DNA from 2 places in the Rhizobium sp. BR 249 genome. Region 2 is predicted to be linked to the other one. Evidence: predicted binding sites of a transcription regulator. Region 2 holds the regulator's gene; the other holds the start of a gene.
What was found. Region 2 encodes LexA, which represses DNA repair genes until DNA is damaged. Its sites were predicted from a motif close to TGTTCNNNNTGTGTTCNG; they were not measured.

Region 1 (7,958 bases), on a different contig from region 2:
ACACGAAGGTCGTGCGCATATATTGGTGGGCAAGCAGCGCCCATTGCCGCAGCACATTGCCGAACGTCTTGTGGAGATCGTTGCGCTCTTCCTCTTCGCCGCCGAGAAGCGCGATGCTTTCGCCGTTTTCGCGTACATGCGTCAGCGTATAGCGAAACTCCGCTTCCATCTGGTTCTTGACTTCGGACACCTGGACGAAATGCCGGCCGATGACCGCGATCGTCGTCGACGTGATCACGGCGTAGAGCACCGCGGTGACGACGAGAAAGCCGGGAATGGTGATGGTCGATCCGCCGATCGGCAGGGTCAGGGCGCCGCCGATCGTCCATAACACCACGATGAAGGTGGAGGCCGACAGGAATGCGGAGGTGACGCCGGCGAGGAAATCGACGGGGGATTCGGTCGCGATCCGCAGATCCTCCGAGATACGCGCCTCCGGGTTCTTATGGTCGCCGCCGATGAGGTTCAGCTGATAATAACGGCCGTTGGCAAGCCAGCGCGCAATGAGCGCAGTCGCCAGCCACCGGCGCCAGCGCCGCTGGATCATCATGCGAACGTAGACCTGGCCAGTGACGAGAGCGACGCTTCCGAGCACGAGCGGCGGGAAGACGGCGCTCAGATAATAGACGGTGCCGGCATCGTGCCGCTCTATGGCGTCGAAAATCCCGCGGTTCCAGCGATTGATCCCATACTGGAATCCGACATTCATGACGATCATGACCAGCAAGCCAATGCAGCACGGCCAGGCGAAGCCATCGCCGCGGCCACCCCAGTAGCCGCGCGCACTGATCCAAAAGCGCTTCAGCAAATATTTCTTCCGCGCCTTTTCGGCCTCCTCGGGCGTCAGCTTCGGATCGGGTTCGATGACATCTGGCGGCGGCGCGACTTCGTCAGTCGATGCCTTCTCTTGGTGCGGCTTCTCGGCACCGTTCGGCCTGGTGCCGTCGACCGATTTCGGTTTCAATCTAGCGTCGGTCATGAGCGCAATAACGGCTTAAAAATCAAAAGGTTTCATGACAGCGCCGAAGATGGGCGGGAAAGCCGTCGAAGAACCGAATTGCCGGAGCCGGCATAATAGGAAATTGCTTTTTCTATTCGTGGCTTGGCCCCTTCAAAAGAAAAGGGCGGCTCGAAGCCGCCCATTCCTTTGATCACTCTTCGCCAGGCCCTGCCGGGTCGCCCTCGGCAGACGGCGTGTCGTCGGGAGCGCCGCCGCCGGCGACGTCGGCCGTCTCCTCCGTCTCATCCTCTTCCGGCTCGCTGATGCGCTCGACGGAGACGACCTTTTCATCCTTGGCCGTCGAGAAGATGGTGACGCCCTTGGTGGCGCGGCTGGCGATGCGGATGCCGCCGACCGGCACGCGGATCAGCTGGCCGCCATCGGAAACGAGCATGATCTGGTCGCCGTCATCGATCGGGAAGGCCGCCACCAGTTCGCCGATCTCGCCCGTCTTCGAGGTGTCGGTGGCGCGGATGCCCTTGCCGCCACGGCCGGAGATACGGAAATCGTAAGAAGAGGAGCGCTTGCCGAAGCCCTTTTCGGAGACGGTGAGCACGAACTGCTCGCGCGCCTTCAGCTCCTCATAGCGCTCGTCGGAGAGCTGTCCCTCCTCGGTGACTTCCTCACCGACCAGAGCGATATCCTCTTCATCGACGCCCGTCGCGCGACGCTCGGCGGCGGAACGCTTCAGATAGGCGGCACGCTCCCACGGCTCGGCATCGACATGGCCGACGATCGTCATCGAGATGATGCGGTCGCCCTCGCCGAGATTGATGCCGCGTACGCCGATCGAATTGCGGCCGGCAAAGACGCGGACGTCATCGACCGAGAAGCGGATGCACTGGCCGAGCGCGGTCGTCAGCAGGACGTCGTCCTGATCCGTGCAGGTCTCGACGGAGAGGATTTCGTCGCCCTCCTCATCGAGCTTCATGGCGATCTTGCCGTTGCGGTTGACCTGAACGAAGTCCGACAGCTTGTTGCGGCGAACCGTGCCGCGCGTCGTCGAGAACATGACGTCGAGATTGTCCCAGCTCGCCTCATCCTCCGGCAAGGGCAGGATGGTGGTGATGCGTTCGCCCGGTTCGAGCGGCAGCATGTTGATCAGAGCCTTGCCGCGCGAGGTCGGCGTGCCGATCGGCAGCCGCCAGACCTTCTCCTTGTAGACGATGCCGCGCGAGGAGAAGAACAGAACCGGCGTATGGGTATTGACAACAAATAGCCGGCTAACGAAATCTTCATCGCGGGTGGTCATGCCGGAGCGGCCTTTGCCGCCGCGGCGCTGCGCGCGATAGGTCGTCAGCGGCACGCGCTTGATATAGCCGAGGTGCGAGACGGTGACGACCATGTCTTCGCGGGCGATCAGATCCTCGTCGTCCATTTCGAGGCCGCCATCGACGATCTCGGTGCGGCGCGGCGTGCCGAACTCGTCACGCACGGCAGTGAGCTCGTCCTTGACGATGGTCTGGATGCGCACGCGCGAGGAGAGAATATCCAGGTAATCCCGGATTTCTTCGCCTATCTTATTGAGTTCATCACCGATTTCGTCGCGGCCGAGCGCGGTCAGGCGGGCAAGACGCAGTTCGAGGATGGCCCTCGCCTGCTCCTCGGAGAGGTTGTAGGTCAGGTCTTCGTTGATGCGGTGGCGCGGATCGTCGATCAGGCGGATCAGGCTTTCCACATCCTCCGCCGGCCAGCGGCGCGTCATCAGCTCTTCGCGGGCCGACTGCGGATCGGGCGCCTGGCGGATGACGCGGATGACTTCATCGATATTGGCAACGGCGATGGCGAGGCCGACCAACACATGGGCGCGCTCGCGCGCCTTGCGCAGCAGGAATTTCGTTCTCCGGCTAACGACTTCCTCGCGGAAGGAGACGAAAGCGCGCAGCATGTCGAGCAGCGTCAGCTGCTCCGGCTTGCCGCCGTTCAGCGCCACCATGTTGCAGCCGAAGGAGGTCTGCAAAGGCGTGTAGCGGTAGAGCTGGTTGAGGATGACCTCGGCATTGGCGTCGCGCTTCAGCTCGATGACGACGCGATAACCCTGGCGGTCGGATTCGTCGCGCAGGTCGGAAATACCCTCGATGCGCTTTTCGCGCACCAATTCGGCCATCTTCTCGATCATCGTCGCCTTGTTCACCTGATAGGGAATTTCAGTGATGATGATCTGCTCGCGGTCGCCGCGCATCGGCTCGATGGTGGCGACGCCGCGCATGATGACCGAGCCTCGGCCGGTCTCATAGGCGGAGCGGATGCCGGCGCGGCCGAGGATCTTCGCGCCTGTCGGAAAATCGGGGCCTGGAATGATCTGCATCAGTTCCGGCAGCTCGATCGCCGGATCGTTGATCAGCGCGATGCAGCCATCGATGACTTCGGACAGGTTATGCGGGGGGATGTTGGTCGCCATGCCGACGGCGATGCCGCCGGCTCCGTTGACGAGCAGGTTCGGGAATTTGGCGGGAACCACGACCGGCTCGGAGAGCGTGCCGTCATAGTTGTCGCGGAAATCGACGGTTTCCTTGTCGAGATCGTCGAGCAGCGAATGAGCGGCCTTTTCCAGGCGGCATTCGGTGTAACGTTCGGCCGCCGGCGGATCGCCGTCGACCGAGCCGAAATTCCCCTGGCCGTCGATCAGCGGCAGCCTGAGCGACCAGGGCTGCGCCATACGGGCGAGCGCATCATAGATCGCGGCATTGCCGTGCGGATGGTATTTACCCATCACGTCGCCGGTGACGCGGGCGCATTTGACGTATTTCTTGTTCCAGTCGATGCCGAGCTCGGACATGCCGTAGAGGATGCGCCGGTGCACAGGCTTCAGGCCGTCGCGCACGTCGGGCAGCGCGCGGCTGACGATGACGCTCATGGCGTAATCGAGATACGACCGCTGCATTTCCTCCATGATGGAGATAGGCTCGATGCCTGGCGGGAGCTTCCCGCCGCCGGGGGGTGTTTGCTCAGTCAAAACAGATCACGATCTCTTCTAGAATCACTTGAAGATTTATAGCGGAAAGCCCGTTCCCACGCCAATTTCTGAGCGCGTTTTGAACAGGCTTTTGCGGCCTAAAGAGGGTAAAACACAGAAGTTTCGCGGCCGGATCGGGCAATCCGCCGCGGGATATTTGCCAAATTGAAATCCCCGTTCCACAATCGTAAAAACCCAGGCATTCATATGGGGTTCGGGAGAGACGATGGCAAGCGCCGACCAGTTGATCAACGCCTTCACGACGCTTCTCGTCACCATCGATCCGCCCGGCCTCGCGCCTATCTTTCTCGGGCTGACGATCGGCATGAGCCGAGCCCAACGCACGCAGGTGGCGCTACGCGGCTCGACCATCGCCTTCATCATCCTCGCCGTCTTCGCCCTGTTCGGCTCCGGCGTGCTCGGCGTGCTCGGGATATCTATCGGCGCCTTCCGCATCGCCGGCGGGCTGCTGCTTTTCTGGATCGCCTTCGAGATGGTTTTCGAAAGGCGGCAGGAACGCAAGGAGAAGGCCTCGGAGGCTGCCGTTACCAAGGATCATATCGAGAATATCGCCGTCTTTCCCCTCGCCCTGCCACTGATCGCAGGCCCGGGCGCGATCTCCGCGACGATCCTGCTTGCCGGCACGCTGCCGACGACAATCGAAAAAGCCCAGCTCATCGCTGTCATCGCCGCCAATCTGCTGCTGACCTTCCTCATGCTGCTCGTCGCCGAAAGGCTCGACCGCTTCCTCGGCGTCACCGGCCGGGCGATCCTGACGCGCCTCCTCGGCGTCATCCTCGCCGCGCTTGCGACGCAATTCGTCGTCGACGGCGCAAAATCGGCGTTCAATCTCATCAGCGCGACGCCGCGCTGAAATGGCGGGACGGCTCGGGCAGATCGGCCTGAACCATCCTTATCAAGCAACGAGAAAGAGCATGATACCGTCAACGGCATCATGCTCTTAAATCTTTCATCAAGCTAGGAACGGCGGCCGATCAGAACGGGATGTCGTCGTCGAGATCGCGCGAGAAGTTGCCACCGCCGCGGTTGGACGATGAGGACGGCGACGGGGCGCCGTAATCGTCGCCGTAATCATTGTTGCTGCTGCTCCCGCCGCGGCCGCCGCCGAAGCCGGAGCTTGCGCCGCCGCCATCGCCGCGGCCGTCGAGCATGGTCAGCGTCGAGTTGAAGCCCTGCAGCACCACTTCCGTCGAGTAACGATCCTGGCCCTGCTGGTCCTGCCATTTGCGGGTCTGCAGCTGGCCTTCGATATAGAGCTTGGCGCCCTTCTTCACATATTGCTCGACGACCTTGCAGAGGCCTTCGTTGAAGACGACGACGGTGTGCCATTCGGTCTTTTCGCGGCGCTCGCCGGAATTGCGGTCGCGCCAGGTCTCCGAGGTGGCGATACGGAGGTTGGCGATCGGCCGGCCATCCTGAGTGCGGCGGATTTCGGGGTCTGCACCCACGTTTCCAACCAGAATTACCTTGTTCACGCTACCAGCCATGCTTCTCACCCTGCCTGCCGCCCTGCCCGGCGGCGTTAATCGATCAGCGCACCTTAAACCATAGAGGACCGCAGATGCGCGTGAACGGTGTTTAATCCACAATTTATCCCATCAGAAAGCCGCATGCATTCATCAGGAATTTTGTTCTTTATTTGTTCTAGTTTATCCGTATGATCCTGTCAACAGAATCGAAAACCTTGAACCTTCCAGGATATTCAGCCTCGACTCGCCCGCCGGCATCACTAAATAAGGGCTGTTATCCAGAAAACCAAAGCAGAGACGATGAGCGAACTGAAGACGATCTCCATCCGCGGCGCGCGCGAGCACAATCTGAAGAGCATCGATCTCGATCTGCCGCGCAACAAGCTGATCGTCATGACCGGACTTTCGGGCTCGGGCAAATCCTCGCTCGCCTTCGACACGATCTATGCCGAGGGCCAGCGGCGCTATGTCGAAAGCCTGTCGGCCTATGCCCGGCAGTTCCTCGAAATGATGCAGAAGCCCGATGTCGACCAGATCGACGGGCTGTCGCCGGCGATCTCGATCGAGCAGAAGACGACCTCGCGCAATCCGCGCTCGACGGTCGGCACCGTCACCGAGATCTACGACTACATGCGCCTGCTTTTCGCCCGCGTCGGCGTTCCCTATTCACCGGCGACCGGCCTGCCGATCGAGAGCCAGACCGTCAGCCAGATGGTCGACCGCATCCTTGATTTCGGCGAAGGCACCCGCCTTTATATTCTTGCGCCGCTCGTGCGCGGCCGTAAGGGAGAATACAAAAAAGAACTGGCGGAGCTGATGAAGAAAGGCTTCCAGCGCGTCAAGGTCGACGGCCAGTTCTACGAGATCGCCGAGGCGCCTGTTCTCGACAAGAAATATAAGCACGACATCGACGTTGTGGTCGACCGTATCGTCGTGCGCTCCGACGTCTCCGCGCGCCTGGCCGACAGCCTGGAGACCAGCCTGAAGCTCGCCGATGGGCTGGCGATCGCCGAATTCGCCGACAAGCCGCTGCCGCCGGAAGAGACTGCGGCCGGCGGCTCGGCCAACAAATCGCTGAACGAGACGCATGAGCGCGTGCTGTTTTCGGAAAAATTCGCCTGCCCGGTTTCAGGCTTTACCATTCCGGAAATCGAGCCCCGGCTGTTTTCCTTCAACAATCCCTTCGGCGCATGCCCGACCTGCGACGGGCTCGGCGCCCAGCAGAAGATCGACGCCGACCTGATCGTGCCCGAGCCGGAACGGACGCTGCGCGACGGGGCGATTGCGCCCTGGGCCAAGTCGACCTCGCCCTATTACAACCAGACGCTGGAAGCGCTCGGAAAACATTACGGTTTCAAGCTCGGCACGCGCTGGAAGGATCTTTCCGACGAGGCCAAGGACGTCATCCTCAACGGCACCGACGACAAGATCGAGTTCCACTACGCCGACGGCGCACGCTCCTATACGACGCATAAGAATTTCGAGGGCATCGTCACCAATCTCGAGCGGCGTTGGAAGGAGACCGATTCCGCCTGGGCACGCGAGGATATTGAGCGTTTCATGTCGGCCGCCCCCTGCCCTTCCTGCAACGGTTTCCGCCTGAAACCGGAGGCGCTGGCGGTGAAGATCAACAGGCTGCATATCGGCGAAGTGACCGCCATGTCGATCCGCATCGCCCGCGACTGGTTCGAGGCACTGCCGGCAAGCTTCAATGCCAAGCAGAACGAGATCGCCGTGCGCATCCTGAAGGAAATCCGCGACCGCCTGCGCTTCCTCAACGATGTCGGCCTGGAATATCTGAGCCTCTCGCGCAACTCCGGCACGCTGTCGGGTGGCGAAAGTCAGCGCATCCGGCTCGCCTCGCAGATCGGATCGGGGCTGACGGGCGTGCTATACGTGCTCGACGAGCCTTCGATCGGCCTGCATCAGCGCGATAATGCCCGGCTGCTCGACACGCTGAAGCACCTGCGCGACATCGGCAACACCGTCATCGTCGTCGAACACGACGAGGATGCCATCCTGACGGCCGATGACGTGGTCGATATCGGTCCGGCCGCCGGCATTCACGGCGGCCAGGTCATCGCCCATGGCACGCCGCAGGATATCATGGCCAATCCGAAGTCGCTGACCGGCAAATATCTCTCCGGCGAACTCGGCGTGCCGGTTCCCGAGGAGCGCCGCAAGCCGAAGAAGGGCCGCGAGATCAAGGTGGTCGGCGCGCGCGGCAACAATCTGAAGAACGTCACGGCGTCGATCCCGCTCGGCGTCTTCACGGCGGTGACCGGTGTTTCCGGTGGCGGCAAGTCTACCTTCCTGATCGAGACGCTTTATAAATCGGCGGCGCGCCGCGTCATGGGCGCGCGCGAAATTCCCGCCGACCACGACCGTATCGACGGTTTCGAGCATATCGACAAGGTGATCGACATCGACCAGTCGCCGATCGGCCGCACGCCGCGCTCGAACCCGGCGACCTATACCGGCGCCTTCACGCCGATCCGCGACTGGTTCGCCG
Region 2 (7,958 bases):
GGCCCGGTGCGAAACCGCCTTCATCGCCGACATTGGTGTTGTGGCCCTGTGCCGCGAGTTCCTTGCGGAGCGTGTGGAAGACTTCCGAGCCCATGCGCACGGCTTCGGCGATCGTATCGGCGCCGACCGGCAGGATCATGAACTCCTGGAAGTCGATCGGATTGTCGGCATGGGCGCCGCCGTTGATGATGTTCATCATCGGCACCGGCAGCAGGCTTGCGGAAGCGCCGCCGACGTAACGGTAGAGCGGCAGGCCGGAAGCCTGAGCGGCGGCCTTGGCGACTGCAAGCGAGACGCCGAGAATGGCGTTGGCGCCGAGGCGCGACTTGTTCGGCGTGCCGTCGAGCTCGATCATGATGTTGTCGATCTGGATCTGATTTTCGGCGTCGATGCCGCCGATCGCGTCGAAGATCTCGGTGTTGGCGGCCTCGACCGCCTTCTGGACGCCCTTGCCGAGGTAGCGCTTGCCGCCGTCGCGCAGCTCGACCGCCTCATGCGCGCCGGTCGAAGCGCCCGAGGGTACAGCCGCGCGGCCCATGCTGCCGTCTTCGAGATAGACATCGACTTCGACGGTGGGGTTGCCACGGCTATCGAGAATCTCGCGGGCAATGATATCGGTGATTGCAGTCATGGGTTCTTCCTGCTCGGGTGGGTGATAGGGGTTCGAAACCGTCTTAATCGAAGGTGCGCAAATTACAATGGCACTTTGCGATCCCTTCCATGTCCATATCCAGTCGTCGCTACAGCACGTTCGTGTCAGGCTTTTGACTGTCAGCCCTTGGCGACCGCGTCGAAGGCCAGCAGCTTTTCGAGAAGCCGCGGCATATCCTTGAGATAGACCATGTTCGGGCCGTCGGAAGGCGCATTGTCCGGGTCCTGATGGGTTTCGAGGAAGACGCCAGCAATGCCGGTGGCGACTGCGGCGCGCGCCAGCGTTTCGACGAACTCCCGTTGACCGCCGGAGGATTCGCCCTGCCCGCCCGGCTGCGCCACGGAATGGGTCGCGTCGAAAATCACAGGCGCACCCATCGCTGCCATGATCGGCAGCGAGCGCATGTCGGAGACCAGCGTATTGTAGCCGAAGGAAGCGCCGCGCTCGCACAGCAGCACGTTCGGATTGCCGCTGGCATTGAGCTTCTTCAGGACGTTCTTCATATCCCAGGGCGCAAGGAACTGGCCCTTCTTGACGTTGACGGCGCGGCCGGTCTTGGCGGCGGCGATGAGAAGGTCGGTCTGGCGGCAGAGGAAGGCCGGGATCTGCAGAACATCGACCACCTTTGCGACCTCGTCGCATTGCTCGGCGGTATGGACGTCGGTCAGGACCGGAAAACCGAATTCCTTCTTCAGGTCGGCAAAGATCTCCATGCCCTTCTCAAGCCCGATGCCGCGTTCTGCCGAAAGCGACGTGCGGTTCGCCTTGTCGAAGGAGCTCTTGTAGATGAGGCCGATGCCGAGCTTTGCGCAAAGCTCCTTCAGCGCGCCGGCCATCATGAAAGCATGATCCCGGCTCTCCATCTGGCAGGGGCCGGCGATCAAGGACAGGCGGCCGGTATTGGAAAAGGTGACCTGGCCGTTGCCTTCGCCAACCTTGACTTCGGAATTGGTATTGGAGCTCATCGTGGTTCCTCGAAGGCGAAGAGCGTGCCCTGACCGGGCGCGGGCTTCACCAGAATGCGATTGTTCTTGCGCGTGTAGGTCACCCCGTTAGCAGCCAAATGCGCTTCTGTCACGGCAAGATCGGCGACATTGAAGAGGATTGCCCGGCCCCGCAGGCCGCGCTCGGCGGATGAGACGGCGATCTCGAAATAGGCCTCAAGCCCTTCCGGCGTCATCAGGCTGATTCTCGCATTCGATGCCGCGATATTGACGCCGAAACCGGTTTTCTCGACTGCCGATTGCGCCGCGGCAAGGCTGACGAAGGCGCCGAAGGCCGCTGGTTCCGGGGCTGAAAGCGCCACCTCGGCAATTCCCGTGACGCCATTGGCATGTTTCTCCAGCGCACCACGATCGGCCGGCAGCGGGTTGATGCGCTGACAGGTGAACAGGAAGAGATCGGGCGCGCGCAGATCGCCCGCAAAGGCCAATTTGAAGCTGCCGACGCTCTCCGAACCATCCGGCATCTTCATCGGCCGGCTGAACTCCAACATCTCGCCGGCGCTCGATCCCCTGGTGGCGAACTTCTTATGATCGAGGGTGGAATTCTCGGTGGCGAAGACGATTGCCGAAAGCCCCTCCTCGCCGCAGCGGAAGCGGAAAGCCTGGTTGCGGGCGGTGAAGACATTGCCTTTCCGCGCCGATGCCTCGCTCTCCTCGACGCTCGCAACGCCGAGCGGCTCCAGATAGGTTTTGTCGGCGAAGAAGACGCAGGCATTTTCCGTTCCAAAGGGATGGCGCGCATCGGCGGCAACGGTGAAACCGAGCTTGCCGAGCCTCTCGCGCGCAAGATCGATATTGACGACCGGCAGCACGACATGATCCAGCGGGTGCGGCTTGGCATGCTCGTTCATCGGTTCCTCTCCCTGAAATGGCAAGAGATGTGCGACAGCGCACTCTCAATTCAAGACTTGCCTGCCAAATCCCGCAAATGAAAATAAAAATCGCAACGAGTTGATGGGAAGTTTTACGGAAATTTAGCTACTTGCGGAACACATATGGAACATATAGTGTCTGTTCTGGATTTGTTTCAATCACGGGGTCTGACGTCGATGCTCACGCGCAAACAACAGGAGCTACTCCTTTTCATTCATGAGCGCATGAAGGAATCCGGCGTTCCACCGTCTTTCGACGAGATGAAGGATGCCTTGGATCTCGCCTCGAAATCCGGCATTCACCGCTTGATCACGGCGCTCGAGGAGCGTGGCTTCATTCGCCGCCTACCGAACCGCGCCCGCGCCCTCGAAGTGATCAAGCTTCCGGAGGCCTACAGCCCCAGCATCCAGCCCCGGCGCGGTTTTTCGCCGAGCGTCATCGAAGGCAGCCTCGGCAAGCCCCAGCCGGTCGCCGCTCCCGCTCCTGCAAAGCCCGTCGCCGACAACGGCAACTCGGTCTCCGTGCCCGTCATGGGCCGCATCGCCGCCGGCGTTCCGATCTCGGCGATCCAGAACAACACCCACGACATCGTGGTTCCGGCCGATATGCTCGGCAATGGTGAACACTATGCGCTGGAGGTCAAAGGCGATTCGATGATCGACGCCGGTATCTTCGATGGCGACACCGTGATCATTCGCAATGGGAGCACCGCCAGCCCTGGCGACATCGTCGTGGCCCTCGTCGACGACGAGGAAGCGACGCTCAAACGCTTCCGCCGCAAAGGCGCTTCCATCGCGCTCGAAGCGGCCAACCCGGCTTACGAAACCCGTATCTTCGGGCCGGATCGCGTCAAGGTTCAGGGCAAGCTCGTCGGCCTCATTCGCCGCTATCATTGACACCGGGCGGGCTGGATTCGGCAAAACTCCCGCTGCGCCAATCATAAGCGCGATGGCGCATCCACGGCCGCGACAGCGTGCTGAATGCGGTGACGGTCTGCGGACCGTCATCCGTAAAGCGCAACTCGACGGAACCGGTCCGGCGCAGCGTCTCGCCAGTGAAGAGCGTCGCGCGTGAACGGCAGCGGTCGAACCGCAGCCGCACCGGCGTCACGACGATATTGCCCACATCGCAGGCCGGGCCGAGATAGGCGGCGTTGTCGATGACGGTTACGACTTTTCCATTTGCCAGCCGCGATATGCACCAGGCCTTCTTAACGCAGGAAAAGCGGTTGGCCTCGCCGTTTGCCGCGGCCGCCTGCATCGCGCTCCTCGCTTCCTCCCGCTGATCCGGGGAAAGCTGCAGACGCCGATCGTCTGCCTCGGGGATAGCGGGGCCATCCAGCATCTTCGGCGAATGATGGGTCGGCAGGACCAGCGCTCTCTGCCACTGATCGAAAATGAAATTCGGCGGCCTTTCGCGAGTGGAGGCCATGGCTGCGGCCTCAACGATCCCGACAAGACCGCCATCCTCCGAAATGACAAGGTCCGGCGAGTGGGCGGATGGAAGAACAAGCAAAACGAGCGTCGAAGCCGTCATGACGGCGGTGCCGATACGGCGCAGGCGCGTGCGCAAGAGCGTCATGAGCAGGAAGCCGGCAACGGCAACAGCGAAGTACCAGCCGGGCAAACGGCCGATCCCGATGCCGCCACCCCAGCCGGAAACCGTCTTTGCGACCGCGATCACCAGGTCGAGGCCAAATCCGACCACCTTCCAGGGCAGTGCGTCCAGACCGAAAGGCATGAGCAGCATTGCCAACAGGCCGGCGGGCATGACGATGAAGGAGATGATGGGTATCGTCGCGAGGTTTGCCGGCAAGCCGTAAGCCGTCAGGCGATGAAAATGCTCGATCGAAAAGAGCGCGGTCGAAAAGCCGCCGATCAACGAAGTTAGGAAGACGCCGGCAAAGAAGCCTCCGACCGCAACGAAGGGCCGAACGATCGGCAGTTTCAGAAAGGCATTTTCACGGACGCGCCGATCCTTCCAGAGCTGATAACCCGATACCAGCGCCAGCGTCGCGGCAAAGGACATCTGGAAGCTCGGACCCAATACCTCGGACGGTGAGATGGCAATGATGACCAGCGCGGACAGCGCGACATTGCGCAGGCTGATCGACGGCCGGTCGAAGAAGACGGCGATCAGCATGACGGCCATCATGATGAAGGCGCGTTCGGCCGAGACGGCGAAGCCGGAGATCAGAAAATAGGCGGTAACGGCGAGCAGCGCGCCGCCGGCGGCGATCTTCTTCGTTGGATAGGCCTGGGCGATACCGGGAAAGAGGCTGAGCAGCATTCGAAAGCCGACGAAGAAGATGCCGGCAGACAACGCCATGTTGAGACCCGATATGGCGATGATATGGGCAAGTCCGGACTGGCGCAGCGCCTCCGTCGTCTCATTCGAGATGGCGCGCCGCTCGTCGGTCACGAGGGCGGCCGCAAACGCACCGGTGTCGCCGGGCAGGACCGATCTTATGCGATCACCGATGCCACTGCGCAGCCGGTAGAGCCATTCGAGCAGCGCTTCCGATGTCGATGCCGCGGCCTGCGGCCCCGCCTGCACATCGACCTTGTCGGGTGCACCATAGAAGTAGCCGTTTGCGCCGATGCCGTCGAAATAGGCGCCGAAGGAGAAATCGTTGAGTTCGGGAAGCGCCGGCCCTGCCGGCGGCGTCAGCCGCGCCCTGCCGGTAATGATGTCGCCGATCTCGAAAGAAGCGTCCGCTCCGCGGGCGATCGCCGTGACACGCTCCGGCGGCCGTTTCAGCGTTGGCGCCTCGGTGGCGGTGACGGCAAGAATGTAGCGCCATCGCCCGCGATCGTCGCCCTCACGCCGCTCGACACGGCCGGTTATCGTCGTCGTCACGGCGGAATCAAGAATTACGGTCGAGGCTCGCCAGGTCTCGAACTGCGCCGAAAGCATGCCGCAGACCACAAGTGCGAGCGCCAGCAGCGTTGCCCGCAAGACCGTCCTGCCGCTGCCGATGACGGGGATGGCGACCATCAGCACCGACAGGCAGATCAGCGACGTAACAATCGGAAAATCCGATGCCGCGAGAAACCAGAAGGCGGCTCCCGAGCCGAGGAAGACCGGTGAGAACAGCAGTAGTCCTCCGTGGTCCGCCTCTTCGCCCAACATGCGGAGGCCGGCACGCAACGCTCGTCGAGCCGCGCCCGGCAGCCGATGGCGCAATGGCGTCGCCGACTGCGTCCTTGCCGGCCGCACCGCAGATGGCGCAAAACCCGAGGCATCGGCGGCTCCAGCGCCTGTTTCCGGCCGCAATTCGACTGTCCTCAACCCCTGCATGCACCGCCCGAAAACCACCCGCCAAGGCAGCCAGAATGCAGCCTCCCATCAAATCCTGCAAGGATAATCGATTGAAATACGAGGGAAAATCGCGAACACCAAAAGACCAGTCGAATCATCGGCTTCCGCTATGCACGCCGCTCATCGCTGCAGTGCCTAAAAGGTGATGCCGCAATGCACAAAATGCCATCACGGTAACTTGGCATTAGCTTCGCGATCATATAGCTATCGATGAGGACGCTTAACCCCTATGGCGCTTTTATGGCGCTACCGACATTTCGGAGGATCAGCATGACGGATCAAAGCGCTACAATAAAAATCGGTGACAAATCAGTCGACCTGGCCGTTAAAAGCGGCACGATCGGCCCCAGCGTCATCGATATCGGTGCACTCTACAAGAACACCGCCTCCTTCACGTACGATCCGGGTTTCACCTCGACCGCATCCTGTGAATCGAAGATCACCTACATCGACGGCGACGAAGGTGTCCTGCTGCACCGCGGCTATCCGATCGAGCAGCTCGCCGAACACGGCGACTTCCTGGAAGTCTGCTACCTGCTTCTCTACGGCGAACTGCCGACGGCCGCGCAGAAGAAGGATTTCGATTATCGCGTCACGCACCACACCATGGTGCATGAGCAGATGAGCCGCTTCTTCACCGGCTTCCGCCGCGATGCGCATCCGATGGCCGTCATGTGCGGCTGCGTCGGCGCACTGTCGGCCTTCTATCATGACTCCACAGACATCACCGATCCGCACCAACGCATGGTCGCCAGCCTGCGCATGATCGCCAAGATGCCGACGCTTGCCGCCATGGCCTACAAATACCATATCGGCCAGCCCTTCGTTTACCCGAAGAACGACCTCGACTATGCGTCGAACTTCCTGCGCATGTGCTTTGCCGTTCCGTGCGAAGAATATGTCGTCAATCCGGTTCTGTCGCGCGCCATGGACCGTATCTTCATCCTGCATGCCGACCACGAGCAGAACGCTTCGACCTCGACCGTCCGCCTCGCCGGTTCGTCGGGCGCCAACCCGTTCGCCTGCATCGCTGCCGGCATCGCCTGCCTCTGGGGTCCCGCTCACGGCGGCGCCAACGAAGCAGCGCTCAACATGTTGACGGAAATCGGCACGGTCGATCACATTCCGGAATATATCGCCCGCGCCAAGGACAAGAACGACCCGTTCCGTCTGATGGGCTTCGGTCACCGCGTCTACAAGAACTACGATCCGCGCGCCAAGATCATGCAGAAGACGACGCATGAAGTGCTCGGCGAACTCGGCATCAAGGACGATCCGTTGCTCGAAGTGGCGATGGAGCTGGAGCGCATCGCGCTCACCGACGAATATTTCATCGAAAAGAAGCTCTATCCGAACATCGACTTCTACTCCGGCATCACGCTGAAGGCGCTGGGCTTCCCCACGACCATGTTCACCGTGCTCTTCGCGCTCGCCCGCACCGTCGGCTGGATCGCGCAGTGGAACGAGATGATCGAAGATCCGGAACAGCGCATCGGCCGTCCGCGCCAGCTCTATGTCGGCGAACCGAAGCGCGACTACATCCCGGTTTCGAAGCGCTAAAAGCTGCAACAAGACAAAAAGAAAACCCGGTCAGAAATGGCCGGGTTTTTTATTTGCGAGAACATCGAGCAATATCTTAGCCGCGTGCTCTCCTGGCGGTCTTTCCGTCTGCATTCGCTGCCAGATGAGCTCGTAGCCTTCCTTCATCGCCTTGAGCTGATAGGTGTCGGCTGACAACCTTTCCATCCAGCGTGCAAGGCTTGCGCCGCGAACGACATCGTTCAGATATTCCGGCACGACCGGGTAGTCGGCGATCAGATTCGGCAACGCGCCGGTCCAGGTCTTGATGCTCGACGTCAGCATCCGCATGATCCAGTCGACCTTATAGGCCGAGACGACGGGAACATCGGCAAGCGCCAATTCGAGAATGACCGTTCCGGACGCCGCCATGGCTGCATCGGCTTCCGCGAAGGCCTTCCATTTCGCTCCCGCGCCGACAACGATCTCCGGCTGCACCGCCCATCCCGCCGTCATTTCGCGAACGAGCGCCTGCCTGTGTGGCACGGTCGGCAGAATAAAGCGCATAGAGCCGTTGCGGGCGACAAGCT

Region 1: the regulator LexA is predicted to act here: its motif matches at 5,607-5,624, upstream of uvrA (excinuclease ABC subunit UvrA).

Annotation. Positions count from the first base shown of each region.
Region 1 covers NZ_JARWKX010000002.1:68,667-76,624, reverse strand. The annotation lists gene QD408_RS02895 (ABC transporter ATP-binding protein/permease) at 1-979, opposite strand, end outside; gene gyrA (DNA gyrase subunit A) at 1,152-3,956, opposite strand; gene QD408_RS02885 (MarC family protein) at 4,183-4,830, shown strand; gene QD408_RS02880 (single-stranded DNA-binding protein) at 4,952-5,464, opposite strand; gene uvrA (excinuclease ABC subunit UvrA) at 5,747-7,958, shown strand, end outside.
Region 2 covers NZ_JARWKX010000022.1:35,620-43,577, forward strand. The annotation lists gene eno (phosphopyruvate hydratase) at 1-631, opposite strand, end outside; gene kdsA (3-deoxy-8-phosphooctulonate synthase) at 772-1,617, opposite strand; gene QD408_RS20030 (VOC family protein) at 1,614-2,507, opposite strand; gene lexA (transcriptional repressor LexA) at 2,706-3,425, shown strand; gene QD408_RS20040 (ComEC/Rec2 family competence protein) at 3,406-5,829, opposite strand; gene gltA (citrate synthase) at 6,121-7,410, shown strand; gene lpxB (lipid-A-disaccharide synthase) at 7,441-7,958, opposite strand, start outside.